4 regions of the Shewanella inventionis genome follow, and region 3 is predicted to be linked to each of the others. Evidence: predicted binding sites of a transcription regulator. Region 3 holds the regulator's gene; each other region holds the start of a gene.

Region 1 (5,899 bases), 290 kb from region 3:
TTTAGCGCAATTAGTCGCCTTCCTTACTTGTTTTCAGTGGTATTTAAAGGTTTGTTTCTACTTCTTGGGGCGACCACTCTGGCTTATCTCACACAATTTTTAAATATGTGGACAGTCGATAATCATATGGTGACATTACGGCAAATGCTCAGTATTCACATCATATACAGTCCGTCATTTCAAGCGCTTGTGGTGTATTTAGTCGTCGTGAGAGTCAGCCTTGCCTTTATTGAACAAATGGCACTTTTAGTTGGCCCAAAAGTATTACTTAACATTGGCTTAGGCAAATACCATAAACCGAGATACGAACATCAATTATTTTTATTTATTGATATGGTGTCATCGACAGCGCATGCAGAAACATTGGGTGATTACCGCTTTAGCCGTCTCATACAAGACAGCTTTAGCATGTTGGCAGACACTGTCTCAAACAATGAAGCAGAGATCTACCGTTATATGGGTGATGCTGTATTAATTCATTGGCCTTTAGAACAAGGCATAAAACACGACCGTTGCATGAACATTTATTTTGAGTTTTGCCAACAACTTAAATGGCAGACTCAGTATTTTGAACAGCAATATGGCTTTGTACCTAAATTTAAAGCAGCCGCACATTGTGGTCAGGTGGTTGCTGCCGTTGTGGGCGTTCACAAACAAGAAATAAGCTTCTTTAGTGATGTACTCAATACGTTGGCAAGGCTTCAAGACCAATGCAACCCATTGGGGCAACGGATGCTGCTATCTGGGGATGTGGTCCATCGGCTTGAGCAGCAAAACAGTCAATATGAATTAACCAATTTAGGCCCAATTGTATTAAAGGGTAAGCAGCACCCGATTGAAGTCTTTGGCGCTGCACCTATCAAATCGCCGCACTTGTAACTAATTTTTGTTTGGTAATTCTTGAGCAAGCAATTTTTTCTGTATTGCTAACCCTAAGGTTCTAAAGGTAGAAATTCGGCTAGTGGTTTGACGCCATACTAAACCAATATCTCGGTATGGTGCTTCGCCTGGTGGATCCATCGCAATCAAATCAGTGTCATTTAATATGCCGGTATCTATTGCCATTTGCGGTAAAAAGGTCGTTCCTAACTTACTATTAACCATTTGCACTAACGTATGCAAACTGGTTGCTGCAAACGGATTAACTTTAGTACTGTCACCTAATTGGCAGGCTGTAATTGCATGGCCTGTAATACAATGTTCTGCTTGCAGTAAAAAAATACTTTCATCAGGCATTTTTTGATAATCGATTGGTTGTATTACATCTTGCGATAACTCTTTATGCATCACCATCTTAAATGGGTCGATCCCCACTTTCATGCTGTGAAACCCATTAGTATCAACAGGTAAGGCCAAAATCAATAAATCGAGTTCCCCTTTGGCTAACGCATCAAGCAGTCTTTCTGTGGTGTCTTCTTTTAACAGCAAACTTAATTTTGGGTAATCTTGCTGGCACAATTTCACCACACGACTTAGCAAAAATGGCGCAATCGTCGGGATGCAGCCTAAGCGGATTTCGCCAGTCATTGGCTCACCCTGATTTTTAACCAACTCAACTAAGTCATCAACATTAGTTAAGATATTGCGTGCACGCTCAACCACTTCCTCGCCTATTGCGGTAAACATAAACGATTTATGATCACGCTCAATCAACTGATAACCCAGTTGCTCTTCAAGGTTTTGTATGCCACTAGACAAGGTTGATTGGCTAACAAAACACATTTTGGCAGCACGGTTAAAATTTTGCTCTTGATGCAAATGCACCAAATAATAGAGATTTTTAAGGCTAGGAAGGTTTTTCATATAAGCGATTACTGTTATCGATGTTGATTCAAATAATGAATTAAATAAACAAAAATAACAAGTCGACGGTCGCGATCTGCGCCCATAAAAAATGCCTCAAATAATGAGGCATTGATATAAAGCACAATAGCGCATTAAGCTTTGGCTTCTAGGTACTCTTTTAACTGTTGTAAATCTTTAGCTGCGTGCTCAACAATTTGATTAAGCCAGGTTTTATGTTCATCGTCCCAATTGGCTTCTTCGCTATGTTGAAGTAGCTGAGCAAATTGTTGAATACGCTTTAAACCAACAGAGCCTGCAGCACCTTTAAACTTGTGCGCTTCGGCACATAAGGTTTCTTTATCGCTCGCATCATCAGCTTTAACAAGGCTGCTGACATACTCCGGCATTAACTGTTCAAATAACACGACGCTTTTTAATAAAGTTCCAGCACCAATTGCGCTGATATACTGCTCGAGCGTATTGAGATCCAATATTGAGTCTAACTGCGTTGTGGCCATTAAGGCACCTCTATTAAAAATCTAACTCTATAAAATTACAAACATAATACCGAGTAAAATGCCCTATGCAAGACTTGCCAACCAATCACGTCACTTTTATTTGAACTGATAACAACTCATTAACAGCACAACACCACAGACATTACCAATGTTTAAAAAAAGCTCATTTTGAGAGTTTTTCAATCAAAATGAGTAATAAGTTAGACTTAGAAAACAATCCTAAGCTCACATTAAGCGATTTTGTTAACCCAATTAAGCGCACTGCCTTGACCACCATATTCTCTTAACTCATCCACAATGGCGACCAATCCATCCCAACGGTAGGCACACCAATCGGGGGCAAGTAACATGGGTTTTTGAGCATAAGCTGTCACCCTATGGTAAATAATATCTCTTGGAGTGTTACGTATTAAGGTTGCCGCGGCAGAAGCATATTCATCGAGTGTCAATAAATCCATGGCCTTATATCGCCACTGTTTGGCCATAGTGCTCCCCTCAACGATGTGCAAAGGATGCAGCTTTAATCCATCCACACCTATGCCTAACACGGTTTGCAAACTATTCATATAATCAGTGGATGTTTCACCGGGCAGACCTAAAATGAGGTGGGTACAGACTTTAATTCCCCGCGATCTCGCCGCAATCACCGTTTGGCGATATTCTGTCAATTGATGACCACGATTAATTTTTTTCAACGTGCGATTATTACTGGTTTGTAAGCCAAGTTCTAACCAGACATCTAACCCACTGTTTTGATATTCAGCTAATAAATCGAGTACCGCATCTGGCACACAATCAGGGCGGGTGCCAATATGTAATCCCACGATCTGCTTATCTTCTATTGCTAGGTCGTATTTTAGTTTTAAGTGATGAAATTCATCATAAGTGCTGGTGTAGGCTTGAAAATAAGCAATGTATTTATCTGAAGACACTGGAGCGGGTAGCGACTTATTAACACATTTAACCCGTGAATGAGCTCGCTCTTTACCCTGGGAAAGTTGCACGCTTATCGACGATGTTTGCCCAAGCTGAGCATTAAAAGAGGCCACATTACAAAATGTGCATCCGCCAAAACCTAGAGTGCCGTCACGATTTGGGCAAGTAAATTGGGCATCTATAGTCAGTTTTTTAACACGTTCACCATATCGTGCTTTGCAATAAGCGCCAAAAGTATTAACGTAATCGTCTAAACCCACAAAACCTCCGCTCTTCAATCAAAAGGCGTCAGTTTAGGTAGCAGTTAAACGCTTGTCTTGGTGCTAAATCAATAAACACACCGATTAAGCCCAGTAGGCTGCAAACTGGCCAACATTGGGTAAAATCGTTTTAAACAATGTCTCACTTGTCTACATTACCAAAAATGAATATTTACTCATTTAGAATAATTTTTTACCCAATTACTGTGTTTGAAATAAAATTCACTATTTTTATTTCAAAAACAATTCTAAAGCATTGTTGCAAAAAGGTAACCATTTGTTTGAATAATTTCTAAAATTCTTTTTATTCATAATGTTATAGCAACAAACCAACAGTTTACGTTAACGTCAATCTTGTAGCTTATAACCTTTTTTTGGTAATTATATTTCAGTTTGTTGCATTTTTTTGGTTTGACCTTTAAGCATTCTCAGTTTAATTTGAATGGTTCGGGTGCATATCTATGGAATGTTTCACATTTACCCCGAGTCGTATCCAGTAGAGGTTTAGGGGGTTTTTTGTATGAGCTTGTATCATCCCAGTTTTGAGCGTGACAATTGCGGATTTGGGTTAATAGCACAAATGGACGGTGACGCAAGTCATCGCATTGTGCGCACCGCAATTCATGGTCTCGATCGAATGAAGCATCGTGGTGGTATTGCAGCTGACGGACGCACAGGTGATGGCTGTGGTTTATTAATGCAAATGCCAACGGCGTTCTTTGAAGCTATCGCCGCAGAAAACGATTGGCATTTAAGCCGAAAGTTTGCCGTAGGTATGCTATTTCTCAGCCAAGACGAACAACGCGCTGACGAAGCTAAATTTATCTTAGAAAAAGAACTACAAAGAGAAACACTGAGTGTTGCAGGTTGGCGTAAGGTTCCGGTTAATCCAGATGTTCTGGGGGAGATTGGCCGAGCAAGTTTACCGCAAATTTATCAAGTGTTGATTAATGCGCCTGTCGGATGGCGTGAAAAAGATCTTGAGCGCCGCCTATATATGGCTCGTCGCCGTCTTGAGCAACAAATTACCGACGACAAAGATTTTTATGTTGCCAGTTTGTCTGGCCAAGTGATTGTCTATAAAGGCCTAATGATGCCAGCAGACTTGCCATCATTTTATACTGACCTTGCCGACATTCGCTTAAAAAGTGCAATTTGTTTATTCCATCAGCGCTTTTCAACAAATACATCGCCAAAATGGCCACTTGCACAACCGTTTCGCTACTTAGCTCACAACGGTGAAATCAATACCATTACGGGTAACCGTCAATGGGCGCGTGCCCGTGCATACAAATTTAATTCTCCACTGCTGCCCGATTTGCAACAAGCCGCGCCATTTGTGAACGAAACAGGCTCAGACTCATCATCATTAGATAACATGCTCGAAATGTTATTATCAGGTGGTATGGACTTATACCGTGCAATGCGTTTGCTTATTCCACCTGCATGGCAGTCAAATCCAGAAATGGATGACGAGCTTAAAGCCTTTTATGACTTTAACTCAATGCACATGGAACCCTGGGATGGCCCTGCGGGTATCGTAATGACCAATGGCCGTCATGCAGCCTGCGCCGTTGACCGTAATGGCTTGCGTCCTTCGCGTTATGTCATCACTAAAGATCGTATTTTAACCTTAGCTTCAGAAGTGGGCATTTGGGATTATGCCGCCGATGAAGTGATTGAAAAGGGCCGCGTAGGCCCTGGTGAGTTATTGGTTTTAGATACCGTAAACGGCCGTTTATATCAGTCATTCGAAATCGACAATGACTTAAAACGCCGTCATCCTTACAAAGAATGGATGGCAAAAAACAGCCAAACGCTAATTCCAGCAGAACAAATGCCACCGGCTAAGTTAGGTGCAAGCGGATTTGATTCAAAAACCTTACTGCAATACCAAAAGCAATTTGGCTTTACTCGCGAAGAGCTAGAGCAAGTGATTTGGGTGCTAGCCACCAAAGGCGAAGAAGCGGTCGGTTCAATGGGTGACGATACACCAATGGCTGTATTGTCTAAAAAGTCACGCTCGTTGTATGACTATTTCCGTCAAAAGTTTGCCCAGGTAACTAACCCACCAATCGATCCATTACGTGAAAAACACGTCATGTCGTTAGCAACCTGCGTAGGTCGCGAGCAAAACCTGTTTAGCGAAACCACAGGTAATGCCTACCGTGTTATGTTTAACTCACCGATCTTACTGTTCAGTGACTTTAACCAATTACTCGGATTAGACAGCACTAACTATCGAGCGAATACCGTAGATTTAAACTACGACGTGAACGAAAGCCTAGAGCAAGCCATACATCGAATTACCGATGAGGCTGAGCGTCTAGCACGCAGCGGCACAACCTTATTAGTACTGTCTGATCGCGCTGTGGCACAAAATGCCCAGGTGATCCCAGC
Region 2 (5,899 bases), 2.2 Mb from region 3:
TATTTACTCGAGTCCCCCACCAGCTTAAATACATTAAGCCTGATACCGCAGTTAGCACAAGCGGGAATAGCGTCACTTAAAATTGAAGGCCGTCAACGAAGCCCAGCCTATGTTAGCCAGGTCACTCAAGTGTGGCGCAGCGCAATAGATACTTATCTGGCAGCACCTAACGAGTTTGCAGAACAGGCTCAATGGTCACAGGCATTAGCCAAAGTGTCAGAAGGGCAAATTACCACATTAGGTGCTTACGAGCGCCAGTGGCAATAAAAGCGATAAGGACAACAATGAAAATATCTCTAGGACCTATCAGTTATTGCTGGTCTAAATCCGACGTAGAAACCTTCTACCAGGCTGTTGCCACCAGCAATATTGATACCGTTTATCTCGGTGAAACGGTATGCAGTCGCCGCCGCGAATTAAAATTTTCTGACTATTTAGCGTTAGCCAATATGCTTAAGTCTCATGGTAAACAAGTGATATTGTCGACCATGGCATTAGTCGAAGCGCAATCAGAATTGCATGAATTAACACGCGCTATCAATAATGGTGACTTTTGTATTGAAGCAAACGATATGGCCGGCGTGTATTATGCTCACCAAGCCAAAGTGCCTTTTGTGTGTGGCCCGACAATTAACAACTATAATCGCGCCAGCTTAGATTTATTGCACCAAAAAGGCATGTTCCGCTTTGTTATGCCATGTGAACTGTCAAAAGATTGGCTGCAAGCAGTGATCAACACAGACACGAAACCCTCATTCGAAATAGAAGTGTTAGGACACGGATATATGCCATTAGCGCATTCTGCTCGCTGTTTTACTGCCAAGCATTACCAGTTACCAAAAGACAGTTGCCAAACCATTTGCCAACGACACAGCAAAGGCTTGTTAGCACAAACTCAAGAGTCACAACCTCTATTAAGATTAAACGGCATTCAAACTCAATCAGCGGCACAGGTAAATCTGATAAACCAAATACCCACCATGATCAATATGGGTGTTGATTACTGGCGGATTTCACCCAATAAACTAGCCGATATTGCGCTCGCAGACACCTTAACCAACTTGCTTAATAAGGCTCAATTCAATGATCTAGCACAAGTTGCTATCACGAACACCCAATCCAAAGACTGTAATGGCTACTGGTTAGGTTTACCGGGAATGGATTACAACCCACAAGCCAATAACGCCTCATTTTAATCGACGTTAGTCGTGTGTGTTACGTCTAATTTGTATCTATTTGAGCAATGGTTCAGCAATGCTGATCAGGCCATAATGCTGAACCATTTAATCTTACTGTTGAGTAAAAAAACAATTCAAAAACAACTAGAAAACAACCCAATAACAGAAGCGCAACACAATGATTAATTTGACGTTTATCCATCTAGTCATTAAAAATCCAAATGCGTATATCTACCCACATTTAACAAATATCTATTCGTTTAAGTAATCATTTTACATACTGCAAATAAGGAGGTAACCTTGCCTCCCTAAAAAGCACAATTGAATGGACATTCATTTAGCGTCCATCTACAACAGTGGTCTTGCCCTTTAAGCCCACTTTAAAGCACATACGTAAGGTGTATTTAACGTGACACACAAACAACATAACATTAAAACAATTCTTACCTTTATCGTCCCATCACTGATTGGTCTATTACTGTTTATGACGCCTATCAGTGTTGACGGTGCAATTACCATCCCAATTGCGATTATTTCTAAAGCACTACAAACCAGTCTGGGCAGTTCAATTCAGTTAATTGTGGCTGGTATTGTCGTATTTATGGCTATAGCGTCTTTATTAACTCGCATAGTTAATCCTCAATTTGTCCGTAAGAATCATTTTTTACGCACCTTGTTAAAAGTGAATTTATTCTGGCTGGTCACCCGGATTTTGGGCGCAGTATTTATTGTCATGGTTTACTTGCAAGTCGGCCCTGAGATGATCACGTCGTCTGCAACCGGAGGACTGGTACTCAATGACCTAGTCCCAGTGTTATTTTCAGTATTTATTTTTGCCGGAATGCTATTACCACTTCTTTTAAATTTCGGCTTACTTGAATTTTTTGGCACCTTGTTGACCAAAGTAATGCGCCCCATATTCAACCTTCCGGGTCGCAGCGCAATCGATTGTATGGCTTCATGGTTAGGAGATGGCAGCGTTGGTATTTTAATGACCAATAAGCAGTATGAAACTCGTTTTTATACTGAAAGAGAAGCAGCGGTCATTGGCACAACATTTTCGGCTGTATCAATTACATTTAGCCTTGTGGTGATTTCGCAGGTCAAACTTGAACATTTATTTGTGCCATTTTACCTGACCGTATGTTTAGCCGGATTAGTGGCAGCAGTCATTGTACCTAAGCTTCCGCCATTATCATGGAAAAAAGACACCTACATTGACAACACACCACGACATGACGACGATGAAAGCGTACCAAACAATCATGGGGTATTTTCATGGGGTTTTGAGCAAGCAATGCAAAGAGCATCTTCAGCTGGCGGTGTTAAGCATGTCTTAGTTGAAGGGGTCAAAAACGTTGTTGAAATGATTTTTGGCGTCATCCCTGTGGTAATGGCCATTGGCACAGTGGCATTGGTACTTGCTGAGCATACCCCCTTATTTAATTACCTCGGCATGCCCTTTATTCCGTTGTTAGAGTTATTGCAAATCCCTGAAGCGGTCGACGCATCAAAAACAATTGTTGTTGGTTTTGCAGACATGTTTATCCCCTCTATTTTAGCCAGCTCTATTGAGTCAGATTTAACCCGTTTTGTGATAGCGGCATTATCTGTGACCCAATTAATTTACATGAGCGAAGTGGGGGCATTACTGATTGGTAGTAAAATTCCGGTTAACTTTTTTGAACTTTTTGTCATATTTATCTTACGCACCTTAGTAACATTACCAGTAATCGCATTAATGGGACACTTACTGATATAAGCCTCACAGCATAACAGATAGGTTAAATCCCCTGAGGAGCGCAACGCGCTCCTTTTTCGTTTAAAAAGCCAGCGAAAAAGATAAAAATCAAGTATGCTTAATGCATAACAACATACTCATTGGCAACGGGCAGTATCCCGTTATTATAAATTCATAAGGGTACCCCATGGACGACAGACGTAAGTTTTCTCGTATCTTATTTGCTGCTAGTGCTTATATTCAGCAAACCGAACAAACTTGGCGCACAAAAATTTTAGATTTAAGTCTCAATGGGGCTTTAGTTGAACTACCAGCAGGTTACACCGGGCAACTTAATACCATTGTCACCTTAGCATTTGTGTTGCCAGACTCAGACATTGAACTGCAAATGCAGGCGGCCATTGTTCACAAAACCCCAGAGCACCTTGGGCTTAACTGTGTGCATATTGACCTTGAGAGTATTACTCATTTGCGCCGTATTATTGAACTCAATTTAGGCGATGCAGAGTTGCTAGACCGTGAGCTTAATTCACTCGTGACACCAACGCCTTAGCGTTTAATTGTTACTTTTTCAGCAATAAAAATGGCAAGCTTTTAAGCTTGCCATTTTGTTATATTTCCTTGAGTGATAACAATCAGGGTAAATAAGTGATTAGAAATTGCATAGATAAAATCGCTTAAAATAAGACGAAATTGCAGCGATCTCGTTGTTTTATCCTCAAAATGTCTAACGACGTGATAAACGATATTAACCAGTAAGCATGAGTACATTCTTTTGCTGCTCGGTATTAATTAATCAACTCAAGTAATTCATGAATGGTTTTTACCGGGGTAATTTTAGCTCCTAAGCCTTCCATTGACTTATGGTAATTGCGATAAGGAATAAAAATCTCGGTAAACCCGTGTTGCGCCGCTTCTTTCACTCTCGGTACACCACTATCGATAGGCCTTACATCACCGTTAAGACTTAACTCCCCCATAATGCAGGTGGTACGCGGGACAACAAAGTCATTTAAACTGCTCAGTAACGCCGTCACTAATGCCAAATCGATACAGGTTTCAGACTCATCGATTTTCAACCCCCCCACAATATTAAAAAAAGTATCATGGAAAATTTTAGTCTTTGTGTGTTTGCGTAAAATGCCCGTCAACATTTTAATCCGGTTCATATTTAACCCTACACACACTCGCTGAGGAAATTCTGACTCCGTCTCTGTGGTTAAACATTGGATCTCTAGCAATAAATTGCGATTACCTTTACGAATACAGGTAATAGTAGAACCTGGCGACTCAGTGGTCGACCCTGACAAAAAGATCTCGCTGGGGTTATCGACACTCAGCATACCGCGCTCGCTCATGCGAAAAATACCCACGGTATCAACATCACCAAAACGATTTTTATTCGCCCTTAAGGTTCGAATTTGACCATCGTTGGTATCGATATGTAATAACGCGTCAACAATATGCACTAAGGTTTGCGGCCCTGCGATTTCGTTATTTTTATTCACATGAGCAATAATGAACATGGTAACGTTATTTTTTTTACAATATTGGGTAAATGCTTGCGCTGCGGTTTTCACTTGAGAGGGAGAGCCTGGGCTACCATTCGCATTATCGGTAATCACTGCCTGAATTGAATCTATAACCGCAAATTTTATTTGCTTAGCTTCAAGCTCTTCAATTATCGACTCAACGCTGGTTTCAGATAATAAATATAAATTATCTTCGTTATAGTTAAGCTTTAAACGATTTACTCGATTTTTAAACTGGGACAGTGACTCCTCAGCAGTACAATAGAGTGATGCTGTCGACTGCGACATACGTGCAACTAAATCCGACAATAATGTGGTTTTACCCGCACCAGGGTCGCCTGAAATAATATTCACAGAGCCCGTTGTAAGCCCACCACTGAGCACTCTGTCAAGCTCACCAATTCCCGTTAATCTTTTTTCAGCCTCAACGGACTCAACATCATTGAGCTTTTTAGCTCCGCCACCAGACGCACCGGCATACCCTAATACCGCCGGACGCGACGCGACGGTTTTAGTACTCGCTAAACGAACCTCAACCAAGGTATTCCAGGCACCACAACGACACTGCCCCTGCCAACGCGGATAATCCATGCCACAATCGTCACAAACAAATGCCATTTTTGGAGCTTTAGCCATATTACTTCCTACTATTTTACTTATATACTCAACATCTTGCGATAAAGAGGATGTTAGATAAATCGACCAACACATTAAAACAAAACGCAGTGATTTACTCTACATCAATGGAAATGGACAAAAGCAAGGTTGGCTGATTAAATAAGTTAATAAAATGAGATAAATAACAACGATATTTATCTTGAACCTTGCCAATAGTTACAATCTTGTTCAAACTGATTGTTAATTAGCGTGTAACAACTGCTAATTAATAAATAGACTAACCATATTAACTTACAGAGTATGGATTAGTAATGAATAATGCCATAAAGAACAGCACTTTCTTGCCGATACTATGTCGATAAGACTCACTAAATAGACGACAAAAAACAACAAAAATGAGTTTAGATAACCACAGTGCATTAATTGAACAACTAAAACCACTCTTGATGGAGCCTGATTTTCAGGACATTTTTGAGCGGCTGACTGCTGATGAGTCAAATTCAACCCGTTTTTTATTAAAAATGGAGCTTAATCGTATTTCATCACAATGCACTCGTATTATCGACTTACGCGACAAAACTGAACTCCCCTGTGAAGAAGTTGTGATTGCCAACCAGCGGCACTTTTTGGACGAACCAGCAAAAGAATCACTCATTAACGCCCTGCCTTTGTATCGTAACAAATACACCTTAGGGGTTTACGAACAGGTTGTAAAAGCGCACAAACTACGCCGCTTAAAGCTGCGTAATATTGAACAAGAAGACATCCTCAACCAAGAAAACCCATATTTAGTCCCTGGTGTTGTACTTGGCAGTTATTTTAACCGTTGC
Region 3 (5,899 bases):
GGTAAAACGACATTGTTAAAAGCCATTGCTGGTTTGCAAGGTATTAGCCAGGGCTGTATCAGCATTAATGGCCAGGCGCTAAGTGGTGACAGTATTTTTGTCGCCAGTGAACAGCGTGGTGTAGGCATGATTTTTCAAGACTACGCATTATTTCCTCATCTAACCGTTGGCGAAAATATTTTATTTGGTGTTAAAGGGCTCGATCGCTCAGCGCGTCAAACTCGGCTTAATGAAATGCTTGAATTGGTAAAACTCGTTGGTTTGTCTGAGCGTTATCCCCATGAACTTTCTGGTGGCCAACAGCAACGCGTATCCATTGCCAGAGCACTGGCATATAAACCTGAGTTGATGCTGCTTGATGAGCCGTTTTCAAATATCGATGCCCAAGTGAGGCATGAGATGATGCTAGAGATCCGCAGTATCTTAAAACAACGTAATGTCAGCGCTGTTTTTGTGACTCACAGCAAAGATGAAGCGTTTGTGTTTGCCGATAAACTGGCGTTATTCGAACAAGGCAAAATTGTTCAGCATGGTAATGCTGAGACTTTATATGCCAAGCCTAGTAGTCGTTATGTTGCTGACTTTCTTGGGACCACAAACTATATTGCTGTGACCATTAAAAGTCACTTGCAGCTAGAAAGCCCGCTCGGGACGTTAACGAGTAGCTGTGAATTAGATCAAGCTGTGGGGGCAACAGGACAATTACTATTAAGGCCGCAACAAATGGTGTTGCAAGCCGATGATCAAGGTGAGGCCAAGATTATCGATAGGCGATTTTTAGGTACGGTATGTCATTATAAAGTCAATCAAAACGGGGTTAATTTAGAAGTAAGTAGCCCTGTTATGAACTTTACTCCTGGGCAACGAGTCTCGCTGACTGTGGTTGAACATCCATTGGTGGTTTTTAGTGATTAATTTATGCTGAACTTATAGGGGATTTAGCTAATCAATATAAATGTGAGTACTCTTCAAGTAATTTGCCGTCATTTAAGCTAAAGTGATTTGGCTTATTAATACCAAATCTAATATCATCAATTTGTTAAGTTATAAGCATTTAGGCCGACAAACAGTATTAAGGTAGGTGAGTATATATGGGTAACCAAGTTATGCCTCGTGAACAGTTAGGAATTTGCGCAGAAGGGAATTTACACAGTGTGTACTTGATGTTTAATGCCATCGATGGCGTTGAAGAGCAGCTACGCCCATCGATTGCTAATGTTGCGCAGTATATTTACGAACTCACCGATCAGTATGCTGACAGTGCTTTTAATGGTTTTGTTGGAATTGGTGCTAACTTTTGGGATACATTTTACCCTGAAGCTCGTCCAGCACTGTTAAAGCCTTTTCCTGCTATGAATGAGGGAAATAGAGATGCACCCGCAATGGAATATGATATTTTTGTTCATATCCGTTGTGACCGTTACGATATTTTGCATTTAGTGGCCAATGAAATTAACCAGATGTTTGAAGACTTGGTTGAATTGGTTGATGAAGAACGAGGTTTCCGTTTTATGGACAGTCGGGACTTAACCGGTTTTGTTGATGGTACTGAAAACCCAAAAGGGCGTCATCGTCAAGAAGTGGCATTAGTGGGTAATGAAGACCCCGAGTTTACCTCTGGCAGTTATGTGCATGTGCAAAAGTATAAGCATAATCTGAGCAAGTGGCATAGATTACCTCTTAAAAAGCAAGAAGATATTTACGGCCGAACCAAGGTTGACGATATTGAATATAACTCGGAAGATAAACCGCTAACAAGCCACACTAAACGGGTAAACTTGAAAGATGAGCAAGGCAAATCGTTAGAGATATTGCGCCAAAGTATGCCTTACGGGTCGGTAAAAGAGCAGGGGTTGGTGTTTATTTCGGTATGTCGTACACCAGAGCATTTTGAAAAAATGTTGCGTAGTATGGTGCACGGTGATGCACACGGTAATCATGATCATTTGATGCTATTTACTAAAGCATTAACCGGTTCGTCTTTCTTTGTGCCGTCTCTTGATTTTTTAACTCAATTTGACGATGCGTAGATAGAGTAAGAGATCAAAAAAGCAATGCCATTGCATTGCTTTTTTGATAATTCATGTTGCAACATTGAGAGAGTTGCTCAATGTTTTGAATTTTTATTCGCTATAATTGAATAATGATTTAACTGTTTCTAATGTATCATCAATGGTTTTGATACTGGCAGGGCAGATGAAAATCGTGTCATCACCTGCAATCGTGCCTAAAATGCCTTCAGGTTTACCTATAGAATCGAGCAAGCGGGCGATAAGTTGTGCAGCTCCTGGGCTGGTTCTTACCACTATCATTGCCTGGTTATGGTCAACGTCGAGCACTAAGTTCTTTAATGGGCTACCGGCAGTTGGCACACCGAGCTCAGCGGGAAGACAGTAAACCATCTCTTGTTTAGCGTTGCGTGTACGTACCGCGCCAAATTTGCTAAGCATACGAGACACTTTTGATTGATTGATATTACCGAATCCTTCGGCTTGTAGCGCATTAACAATCTCGCTTTGGCTTCCAAAACGCTCTTCTTTTAGAATCGCTTTAAAAGTTTTGACGAGCTCATCCTGATTTTTTGTCGCTGGCATAATGATATTTCATCTTATAGTTGTTATTCAAAAAACTTGCACATTTTGAATAGATCTCCTTGTTAAGTCAAGAAAGAATCAGATTTTATGAATAAAAATTCAATTCAAAAGTGGAATGTTATACTGACACTTTGGCGTGTTATGCCCATTAGTAACGATAGCGTTAAGCAAATGAGTTAGCCTTGTGCGCACAGCGCTTAACGCGTGCATAATTAAAAGCGTTATACTATTTGTTTTTTACAATAAGATGGATAATGGATTATTTGTTTGTTTAACGACAATATCTAACCCCTTGATGAGTACTGCAATGTTAAAAATACTTAAAATGTTACACCTAATTGGCATCATCATGTTATTGGTGGGCGTGTATTTATACCTTAATACCACGTTTGGACAGCAGGTCAGTGGTATGTTGGTGATTGCATTACTCATTGGTATTGGTACGTTAATTATGTCGCCATTACCTGTTGCACTTGTTATTGAGTGGGCTCAAAAGCAAACATCTTCAGACAATTCAAAGGAATAATCATTGTCTTTTATTATTCGTAAAGCCGTATTATCTGATAGTAGTGACATTGCTTTTTTAGAACGTGTTCATGTTACAGACGAACTCAGCGGCCGACACAGTGATTTGCATGCTCACCCAATGACGGTTGGTGAAGTTAAGCAACTCATTAATCAGCACTGGATAATCGTTGCCGAACATCAAGGTGAGATTGTCGGTTACGTTATTGCTGCCAAATGGGCCTTTTTTGCCTCGCAACCTTTGTATCGTTATATTATTCAGCGCATTAAATTTGCTGATTTTGATGGCCAATCGTTATCAACAACCAATACTTGCCAGTATGGGCCTGTGTGGATTAGTCAATCATATCGCGGTAAAGGTATTTTTGAAGCCTTGGTTAACGAGCTTAAATTGGTTTTAAAAGAGCGTTATCCATTTATAGTGACCTACATTGCGGCCGATAACCTGCGTTCATTGGCTGCACATAAAAACAAAGCAGGTATGTACCTTATTGAGCATTTTTGTTTCGAGCAACGCGACTATAAGTTACTGGTGTCTCAAACATAGCCAGCTTTGGGTGTTATAGGATATTGTTCTGGATAATTGTGGTAAGGAGTGTTTGATGGTAACTGGTTTTGATGCGCTTTTTAGGCCTTACTTAACACTGACTTTGTCGGCATTTGATAACATTAAACTTGTTGTTGCTGTGTTGTCTGATGCCAATGAAACTTACCAATGTGTCGAGGCAAAGGTGCAGCCGCCAGGATCTTGTAATGTTATGGCCAGTAGTTATTTTGTCTGCTGGAATAATCAATGGATATTTTGTGGATTAACGCGCGCCTATTCTGCATCGATTAGTTTATTTACAGATGTAGAACAAATCGACATGGCATCGATAATACCTGTTTCTATTCCTGTGATGACGATGCAACAAGTTGGATTTATGTGCGTAGAAAGCGCGCATTTTGATCACTGTTAAGCGATATCGCTTGGACATTGTAATTGCATCACAATCAGTGGGCGATCATCGTTGTGGTAGCGCTGGTGAAGTTGAGCAATCTCAGCGGGTAGATTTGCCATATTTTGCTGGCTCACTAATTGAAATTGCTGTTGCTGATACAGTCGCTGCAGGCTGATATTGGTAAATAAAAAGCATTTTTGTGGTGTCAATGCAGGAGCTATAAAGTTAAGTAGTTTTGTTGCAAGGGCTTTTCTGCGTTGTTCTGGTGCGACAAGTAAGCCACTAATCAATTGATATTGACCCAGATGTTTTATTCTAACTGCGGCAATGATGTTACCAGTTTTTGTAACTTCAGTGTCTGATATTACAGTTGAATCTGCCATATTGTGCTGGTCTGCCAGCTGACTTTGAGTGTTGAATGTTGTGGCTTTATGCTGATAAATAACGGCAACAGACTCTTTGAGTGAGACTCTGGCATAAGCCATGTGTTGGCGGTAAAACAACTTAACTGCCGACCACTGCTTTTTTTGCTGCAGTGAAGTAGCATGTTGTTCATATTGAGTGGGTAAGTTAGTGTCTACCCAGCGTATGTATATCATAATATTGAGTGTTCTAATGCTAACAAAAAACCGCCATAAGGCGGTTTTTTGGTAAAAGACGGAAGGTTTATTATAAACCTGCGTCTGCACGTAATGCTTCAGCTTTGTCTGTTGCTTCCCATGGGAACGCATCGCGACCAAAGTGACCATATGCGGCTGTTTGCTGGTAGATTGGACGGGCCAAATCTAGCATTGCTGTTAACCCGTATGGGCGAAGTTCGAAGTGTTGACGTACTAATTTAATTAATACTTCTTCAGACACTTTACCAGTACCAAAGGTTTCAATACTGATAGAGGTTGGCTCTGCTACGCCAATAGCGTAAGACACTTGAAGCTCACAGCGATCAGCAAGACCTGCGGCAACAATGTTTTTAGCTACATAGCGGGCTGCATATGCTGCGCTGCGGTCAACTTTTGATGGGTCTTTACCAGAGAAGGCACCGCCGCCGTGACGCGCCATACCGCCGTAGGTGTCTACAATGATTTTACGACCCGTTAGACCGCAATCACCAACAGGGCCGCCAATCACAAAGCGGCCGGTAGGGTTAATAAAGTATTTTGTGTCTTTATTTAACCACTGTGCAGGTAGCACTGGCTTAATGATGGTTTCCATTACGGCTTCAATCAAATCAGATTGAGTGACGTCTTCACGGTGTTGAGTTGATAACACAATGGCATCAATACCGATAATTTTGCCTTCATCGTATGCAAAGGTAACTTGGCTTTTTGCATCTGGGCGTAACCAAGGTAATGTGCCGTCTTTGCGCACTTCTGACTGACGTTTCACTAATTTGTGAGCATAAGTAATAGGTGCTGGCATTAATACGTCGGTTTCATTGCTGGCATAACCAAACATTAAACCCTGATCGCCTGCGCCTTGCTCTGCTGGATCTGCGCGGTCAACACCTTGGTTAATGTCTGGAGATTGCTTACCAATTGCGTTTAATACAGCGCATGAATCAGCATCAAATCCCATATCTGAATGGGTATAGCCAATCTCACGTACGGTTTTACGGGTAATTTCTTCAATATCGACCCAAGCAGAAGTGGTGACTTCACCGCCAACTAATACCATGCCTGTTTTGACATATGTTTCGCACGCAACACGAGCTTTTGGATCTTGCTCAAGGATTGCGTCTAATACCGCATCAGAAATCTGATCGGCGATTTTATCTGGATGACCTTCTGAGACCGACTCAGAGGTAAACAAGTGCTTTGCCATAATTGGAAAATCTCGTTG
Region 4 (5,899 bases), 1.2 Mb from region 3:
TCAGACTGTTCTATTAAGTGCCTTACACGCCCAATGTCGGCAGGGTCAAACAACATATACGCTTCAGCATCTAGGCCATCTCGGCCCGCACGACCGGTTTCTTGGTAATAGGCTTCGATACTTTTAGGGATATCATAATGCACCACAAAACGGACGTTAGATTTGTTAATCCCCATGCCAAAAGCTACTGTGGCAACAACAATATCAACCTGATCTTTTAAAAACTTATCTTGTACGTCTGCACGATCTTCCTGGCTCATACCTGCATGGTAAGCCTGGGCATTAAACCCTTGTAAACGCAGGCGGTCTGCCACCTCATCGACACGACGTCGGCTACTGCAATATACAATACCACTGGCGCCATTTTGTGCACTGACAAACTGACGTAACTGATTTGAAGCATTCAGCTTTTCTGCCACAGTGTAACGAATATTAGGTCGGTCAAAACTCGACAACAGTGTGTAAGGTACAATATTAAGACGCTCACAAATACTTAAGCGGGTGGCGTGATCTGCCGTTGCGGTTAATGCCATCAACGGAATATAAGGAAATTGAATTTTTAACTGTCCAAGCGCTGCATACTCAGGCCTAAAATCATGGCCCCATTGGCTTATACAATGCGCTTCATCGACCGCAAACATTGACACATCAACCGATTGCAAACGCTCCATAAAATCTGGGCGCAATAATCGCTCTGGCGATACGTACAATAGCTTAATTTCACCTGTATGCAGTTTGCGCAGCACCTCTGCACTTTGTTCGCGAGGCAATGAAGAATTAAGATATGCAGCCGACACACCACTTTGCAATAAACTGTCGACCTGATCTTTCATCAAAGATATCAGTGGCGACACAACAATAGTCACCCCCGGCAACACCAAAGCAGGCAACTGGTAACACATACTCTTACCGCCACCGGTAGGCATAATCACTAAGGTGTCTTGCCCCTGCAAACTGCGCTCAATAACGTCTCGCTGCCCTTGACGAAAATCACGATAGCCAAACACCTGCTGCAATCTTGCAGACAAGATGTCCTGCTCAGAGGTTAGGGAGTCAAGCGGCATTATAGGCGTCGAAGTCAGGTTATCCATTCATACTATGATGTCATTTAAAGGACGCCCATTTTAAAGCACTCAGCCAAAGAAGTCTTGGTGCAAAATACGATTGTCGATGATTAACACGCCATTGGTGATTGAGTATTGAGCACTTTAGGGTTAGATTAAATACTCTATGCGCGTTGAAAATAAATACAAAAATAATAAACACGACAAGGATTCCCCATGAGTTCATCAATTCAAGATCAGGTTTTACAGCAGGTTGCTGAGGTTTTTGACAAACATGTGCCGTTTCACAATTTACTCGGTTTAGACATAAAACATTACGACATCAATGGCGTTGAAGTCGTGATTAAAATGAAACCCGAGCTTATCGGTAACATCCACCAAAATATTCTTCATGGCGGCGTTACGGCAACATTGCTCGATGTTGTTGGTGGCCTTACCGCTTTTGCTGGGTTAGTTGCCAGCCGGGATGACTGGTCAATTGAAGAGTTACAACAACGCTTAACGACATTAGGCACCATTGATATGCGGGTCGATTTTTTACGCCCTGGCCGCGGAGAAGTGTTCACTGGTACAGGAACCGTTATTCGTGCAGGCAACCGGGTATCTGTTTGCAAGATGGAGCTGCACAACGAACTCGGCACTCACATTGCGTTCGGTACTGGTACCTACATGGTGGGCTAGAAAATACCCACACCGCCACAATAAAGTGACACATCTCGCAATAAAAGAAATCACTGAATAACTTGTATCATTAAAAGGGGCGACCTACAATCGCCCCTCCTTCGCTTTTACCAACGTAGATAACTATGCCTGATTTAGAATACCGTAAAGGGGTTTTTCTCGCGATTTGCGCCTACACCATCTGGGGTGTCGCCCCTTTGTATTTCAAGCTTCTCCACCAGGTTCCTGCCACTGATATTTTAATGCACCGTGTTATATGGTCGTTTCTGTTTATGGTTGTGTTAATGCAATTTATTGGGGGATTTAGTCGCTTACGTCTTATTCTGAAACAACCTAAACAACTACTGATTTTACTGTGTACTTCAATCTTAATAGCCGCTAACTGGCTGATTTTTATTTGGGCAGTTAATAACGACCACATGCTCGACGCAAGCTTAGGGTATTTTATTAACCCATTATTTAACGTGTTACTCGGCATGGTGTTTTTAGGCGAGCGCTTACGAAATTTACAATGGATTGCAGTCGCATTAGCCAGTATTGGAGTTTTGGTGCAACTGATTTCATTTGGCTCAATTCCACTCGTATCTTTGGCCCTCGCAGCCAGTTTTGGGTTTTACGGTTTGCTGCGTAAAAAAGTCAACATTGATGCAAAATCCGGTTTACTGGTTGAAACCGCCATTTTACTCCCCGCAGCATTAGGTTACCTGTTACTAACCTTAGACAGCTCACCCGTTAGCATGTTAACCAACAGTATCAACCTCAACTTACTTTTACTCGCTGCTGGCGTCGTTACTACTATCCCCCTTTTATGTTTTGCCGGTGCGGCAGTCAGGATTCCATTTTCTATTTTAGGCTTCTTTCAATACATAGGCCCGAGCATCATGTTCATTTTAGCGGTAAAGTTGTTTAATGAACCCTTTGATATAGAAAAAGGAATTACCTTTTGTTTTATATGGGCAGCACTGCTAATTTTTATTAGCGACATGGTATTACAACGTCAACGACGCAATGTAGCAGCCACTAAGCAAGCTCAATAAATTACCTTTTTGACCCTATTGCCTGAGCGCTTGCATGTAATTGTGCAAGTGCTTGCTCAGCATCAATGACACTTACCAAAATCAGCGTTTTTTCAGCTGTCGGTAGCATAAGTACCTGAGTAGGATCGGTTATCGATAATAGCGCCTTAGCCTTGTTATTCAGCGAAAACCAACCAAGTGAATAACCTGGTAGCCCCAATCCATTAGTACGCCATTTAGCCGCGTATTCAGGCTCGTTAATCAGGTTGATAATACGTGCTTGCGTAACATCGACATTGCTCATATCAAAGCTATTCGAATACAACGGAATATTCACCTGCAACTGAGTGTCATCCCACAAAATAGCGCTGCTAAACGATTGGTAGAGCGTAAATACAAACAGCCCCATTAGCGGCAACATCACACCTAAGGTGAGGTATTTTGCATTACTCGGGAGCGGCTTGATAAAGATAAATACCGTTAAAGCGAGTAAACCTAACAATAAAGCAATAACGCTGTATATCGCTCCAGAACCAAGTGGAGCTAACTCGATACTATTCATATATCTCCTTTAACAAACCCATTGTGCATTAATAGGTGATGACTTAGCAAAAGTGTAAAAGACCATAAACAAGACATATCACTGAATGAGTTTCCCATAAAAAATGCCGGATTAACCGGCATTTTTATTGTACGTATCAATGATAAGTTGAGCGGTAAAATTTTATAAATCGAGCGCTAAAATTTTTGAACGACGCTGATAGTTATACAACTGCTTTTTCTTGTTAGGTAATTCATCGACATCAACAATATTAAAGCCATGCTCTAAAAACCAATGAATACTGCGAGTCGTTAAGGCAAATAAACGTGAATAACCACGCACTCGGGCTTGGCCAATAATGTTATTTAATAAAATACTGCCACGATCAGCATCACGATAATCAGGATGCACCACTAAACACGCAAACTCACCAGCGTTATCTTCCTCAAACGGATAAAGAGCCGCGCAACCAATCACTAAGTTGTCACGCTCAACCAGCATAAACTGCTCAATTTCCATTTCAAGTTGCTCACGAGAGCGACGCACTAAAATACCCTGCTCTTCCAATGGACGAATAAGATTTAAAATACCGCCAATGTCACTAATGGTTGCACGGCGTAAACGCTCTGCACTTTGGGTAACAATTTGAGTACCAATCCCTTCGCGGGAAAATAACTCTTGTAGTAGTGCGCCATCGTCTAAATAGCTCACCAAATGACAACGTGGTACGCCGCGCCGACAGGCTTCTACACTGGCTTTTAAAAATGCCATAGTCCCAACTGACGCTATGCTATCTGGGCTCATGGTTTTAAGCATTTCTTCAACATCATCAGGCATGAGTTCAGCAATTACCTCACCGTTGTCGCCCACAATGCCATTGGTTTCACTAAAGCCAATAATTTTATCGGCTTTAAGCTTAATAGCCACTTGAGTGGCAACTTCTTCAGCCGTTAAATTAAAGCTTTCACCGGTCACAGACGCCGCGATAGGCCCCATCAACACAATGCCATTATTATCTAACTGACGACGTAAACCTTGAGCATCGATACGACGTACCTTACCACTCAAGCAAAAATCAACACCGTCATCAACGCCAAGTGGTTGAGCAATAACAAAATTACCACTTACCACGTTAATCTGTGCGTTTTGCATTGGGGTATTACCCAAACTCATCGACAACCTTGCAGTGATATCAAATTGTGTCGCACCTGCAACCTGCTTAATAATTTTTAAGCTATCTTCGTCTGTTATACGCACACCGTTATGATAGACAGGCTCAATACCCGCGGCTTTTAACCCTGCATCAATTTGCGGCCTCGCGCCGTAAACCAACACCACTTCAATGCCGAGTGAATGCAGTAAGGCAACATCATTTAAAATGCCACGAAATTGCGGATGCGCTAATGCTTCGCCACCTAACATGACGACGAAAGTTTTACCTCTATGTGCATTAACATAAGGAGCAGAATGACGAAATCCATCAACCAGTTCGGTGGTTCTCACAGGCAAATTCACCTCGGTATTAGTTTGGTGTTAGACACGCTTACAAAGGTTTCACCATTGTAAGCCAGAAATTTGTTAACCATTTATTTAACCATGCAATGCTATTGCATTTTAATTCACTTTTAAAGCATTTTATTTCACATTGGGTAAAAAATAGTTTGCAGGTTAAGTGTGAAAAAATCATTACAGCCAAAAAGTTAGTTTAACTTAACCGGCTATTTTGCTTTACGCACTTTTTATCGCTCAAACAGCATATTCAGTACAGTATAGCTTATTTTCTTTGGACATAAAAAAAGCCCCAATTAAGGGGCTTTTTTAAGATTCTAAAATCAATTACTTGATTTTAGCTTCTTTGTAGATAACGTGCTGACGAATTACTGGATCAAATTTCTTGATTTCCATTTTCTCAGGCATGTTACGCTTGTTCTTTTCAGTAGTGTAGAAGTGACCAGTTTTAGCAGTAGATACTAATTTGATCTTCTCACGATTACCTTTAGATTTAGCCATTTTCTATTATACCTTCTCGCCACGGGCACGAAGTTCAGCAACAACAACTTCGATACCTTTCTTGTCGATAATACGGATACCTTTAGTAGATACACGTAATTGTACGAAACGCTTTTCTTCTTCTAACCAAAAACGGTGGTTTTGTAGGTTAGGTAAAAAACGACGACGAGTCGCGTTTTTTGCGTGCGAACGGTTGTTACCAACCATTGGCTTCTTGCCAGTTACTTGGCATACTCTTGACATGTCAATCTTCTCCAAAACAAATTTTTAACGCTCGAGCATTAATGTGCCTCGTATGGCCGTCGCCCGAGGCACAAAGAGGGCGCATTTTATACACGATTGACCATATAAGATCAAGCAGTGTTTATACAATCCACCCTCGCTCGGCAAAGGAGACTATCTCCTGATCACCTACAACCATATGATCTAACAAAGAAACATCTATGGTTGCCAATGCATTTTTTATTCGCTCAGTTATTCGCCGATCAGCCTGACTTGGCTCAGCAATGCCAGACGGGTGATTGTGACACACTATCACCGCCGCTGCTTTTTTCTCCAAAACAAGGCTTACAACCTCGCGAGGATAA

What was found. The regulator ArgR, encoded in region 3, controls arginine synthesis, uptake and breakdown. The targets are predictions, from matches to a motif close to ANTGAATANNTATTCANT.
Region 1: the regulator ArgR is predicted to act here: its motif matches at 3,950-3,967, upstream of gltB (glutamate synthase large subunit).
Region 2: the regulator ArgR is predicted to act here: its motif matches at 1,499-1,516, upstream of K8B83_RS08210 (YjiH family protein).
Region 4: the regulator ArgR is predicted to act here: its motif matches at 4,909-4,926, upstream of argA (amino-acid N-acetyltransferase).

Annotation. Positions count from the first base shown of each region.
Region 1 covers NZ_CP082926.1:4,111,583-4,117,481, forward strand. The annotation lists gene K8B83_RS18370 (adenylate/guanylate cyclase domain-containing protein) at 1-879, shown strand, start outside; gene oxyR (hydrogen peroxide-inducible genes transcriptional activator OxyR) at 880-1,803, opposite strand; gene K8B83_RS18380 (Hpt domain-containing protein) at 1,938-2,303, opposite strand; gene K8B83_RS18385 (TIGR01212 family radical SAM protein) at 2,534-3,499, opposite strand; gene gltB (glutamate synthase large subunit) at 4,020-5,899, shown strand, end outside.
Region 2 covers NZ_CP082926.1:1,809,723-1,815,621, reverse strand. The annotation lists gene ubiU (ubiquinone anaerobic biosynthesis protein UbiU) at 1-267, shown strand, start outside; gene K8B83_RS08215 (U32 family peptidase) at 285-1,196, shown strand; gene K8B83_RS08210 (YjiH family protein) at 1,588-2,940, shown strand; gene K8B83_RS08205 (PilZ domain-containing protein) at 3,107-3,472, shown strand; gene radA (DNA repair protein RadA) at 3,708-5,087, opposite strand; gene K8B83_RS08195 (PilZ domain-containing protein) at 5,465-5,899, shown strand, end outside.
Region 3 covers NZ_CP082926.1:4,403,528-4,409,426, reverse strand. The annotation lists gene K8B83_RS19790 (ABC transporter ATP-binding protein) at 1-915, shown strand, start outside; gene K8B83_RS19785 (Dyp-type peroxidase) at 1,092-2,030, shown strand; gene argR (transcriptional regulator ArgR) at 2,124-2,594, opposite strand; gene K8B83_RS19775 (hypothetical protein) at 2,902-3,120, shown strand; gene K8B83_RS19770 (GNAT family N-acetyltransferase) at 3,124-3,666, shown strand; gene K8B83_RS19765 (hypothetical protein) at 3,722-4,078, shown strand; gene K8B83_RS19760 (GNAT family N-acetyltransferase) at 4,075-4,659, opposite strand; gene metK (methionine adenosyltransferase) at 4,730-5,881, opposite strand.
Region 4 covers NZ_CP082926.1:800,109-806,007, reverse strand. The annotation lists gene recQ (DNA helicase RecQ) at 1-1,064, opposite strand, end outside; gene K8B83_RS03805 (thioesterase family protein) at 1,281-1,745, shown strand; gene rarD (EamA family transporter RarD) at 1,871-2,782, shown strand; gene K8B83_RS03795 (PH domain-containing protein) at 2,784-3,323, opposite strand; gene argA (amino-acid N-acetyltransferase) at 3,486-4,805, opposite strand; gene rpmG (50S ribosomal protein L33) at 5,139-5,312, opposite strand; gene rpmB (50S ribosomal protein L28) at 5,319-5,555, opposite strand; gene radC (RadC family protein) at 5,677-5,899, opposite strand, start outside.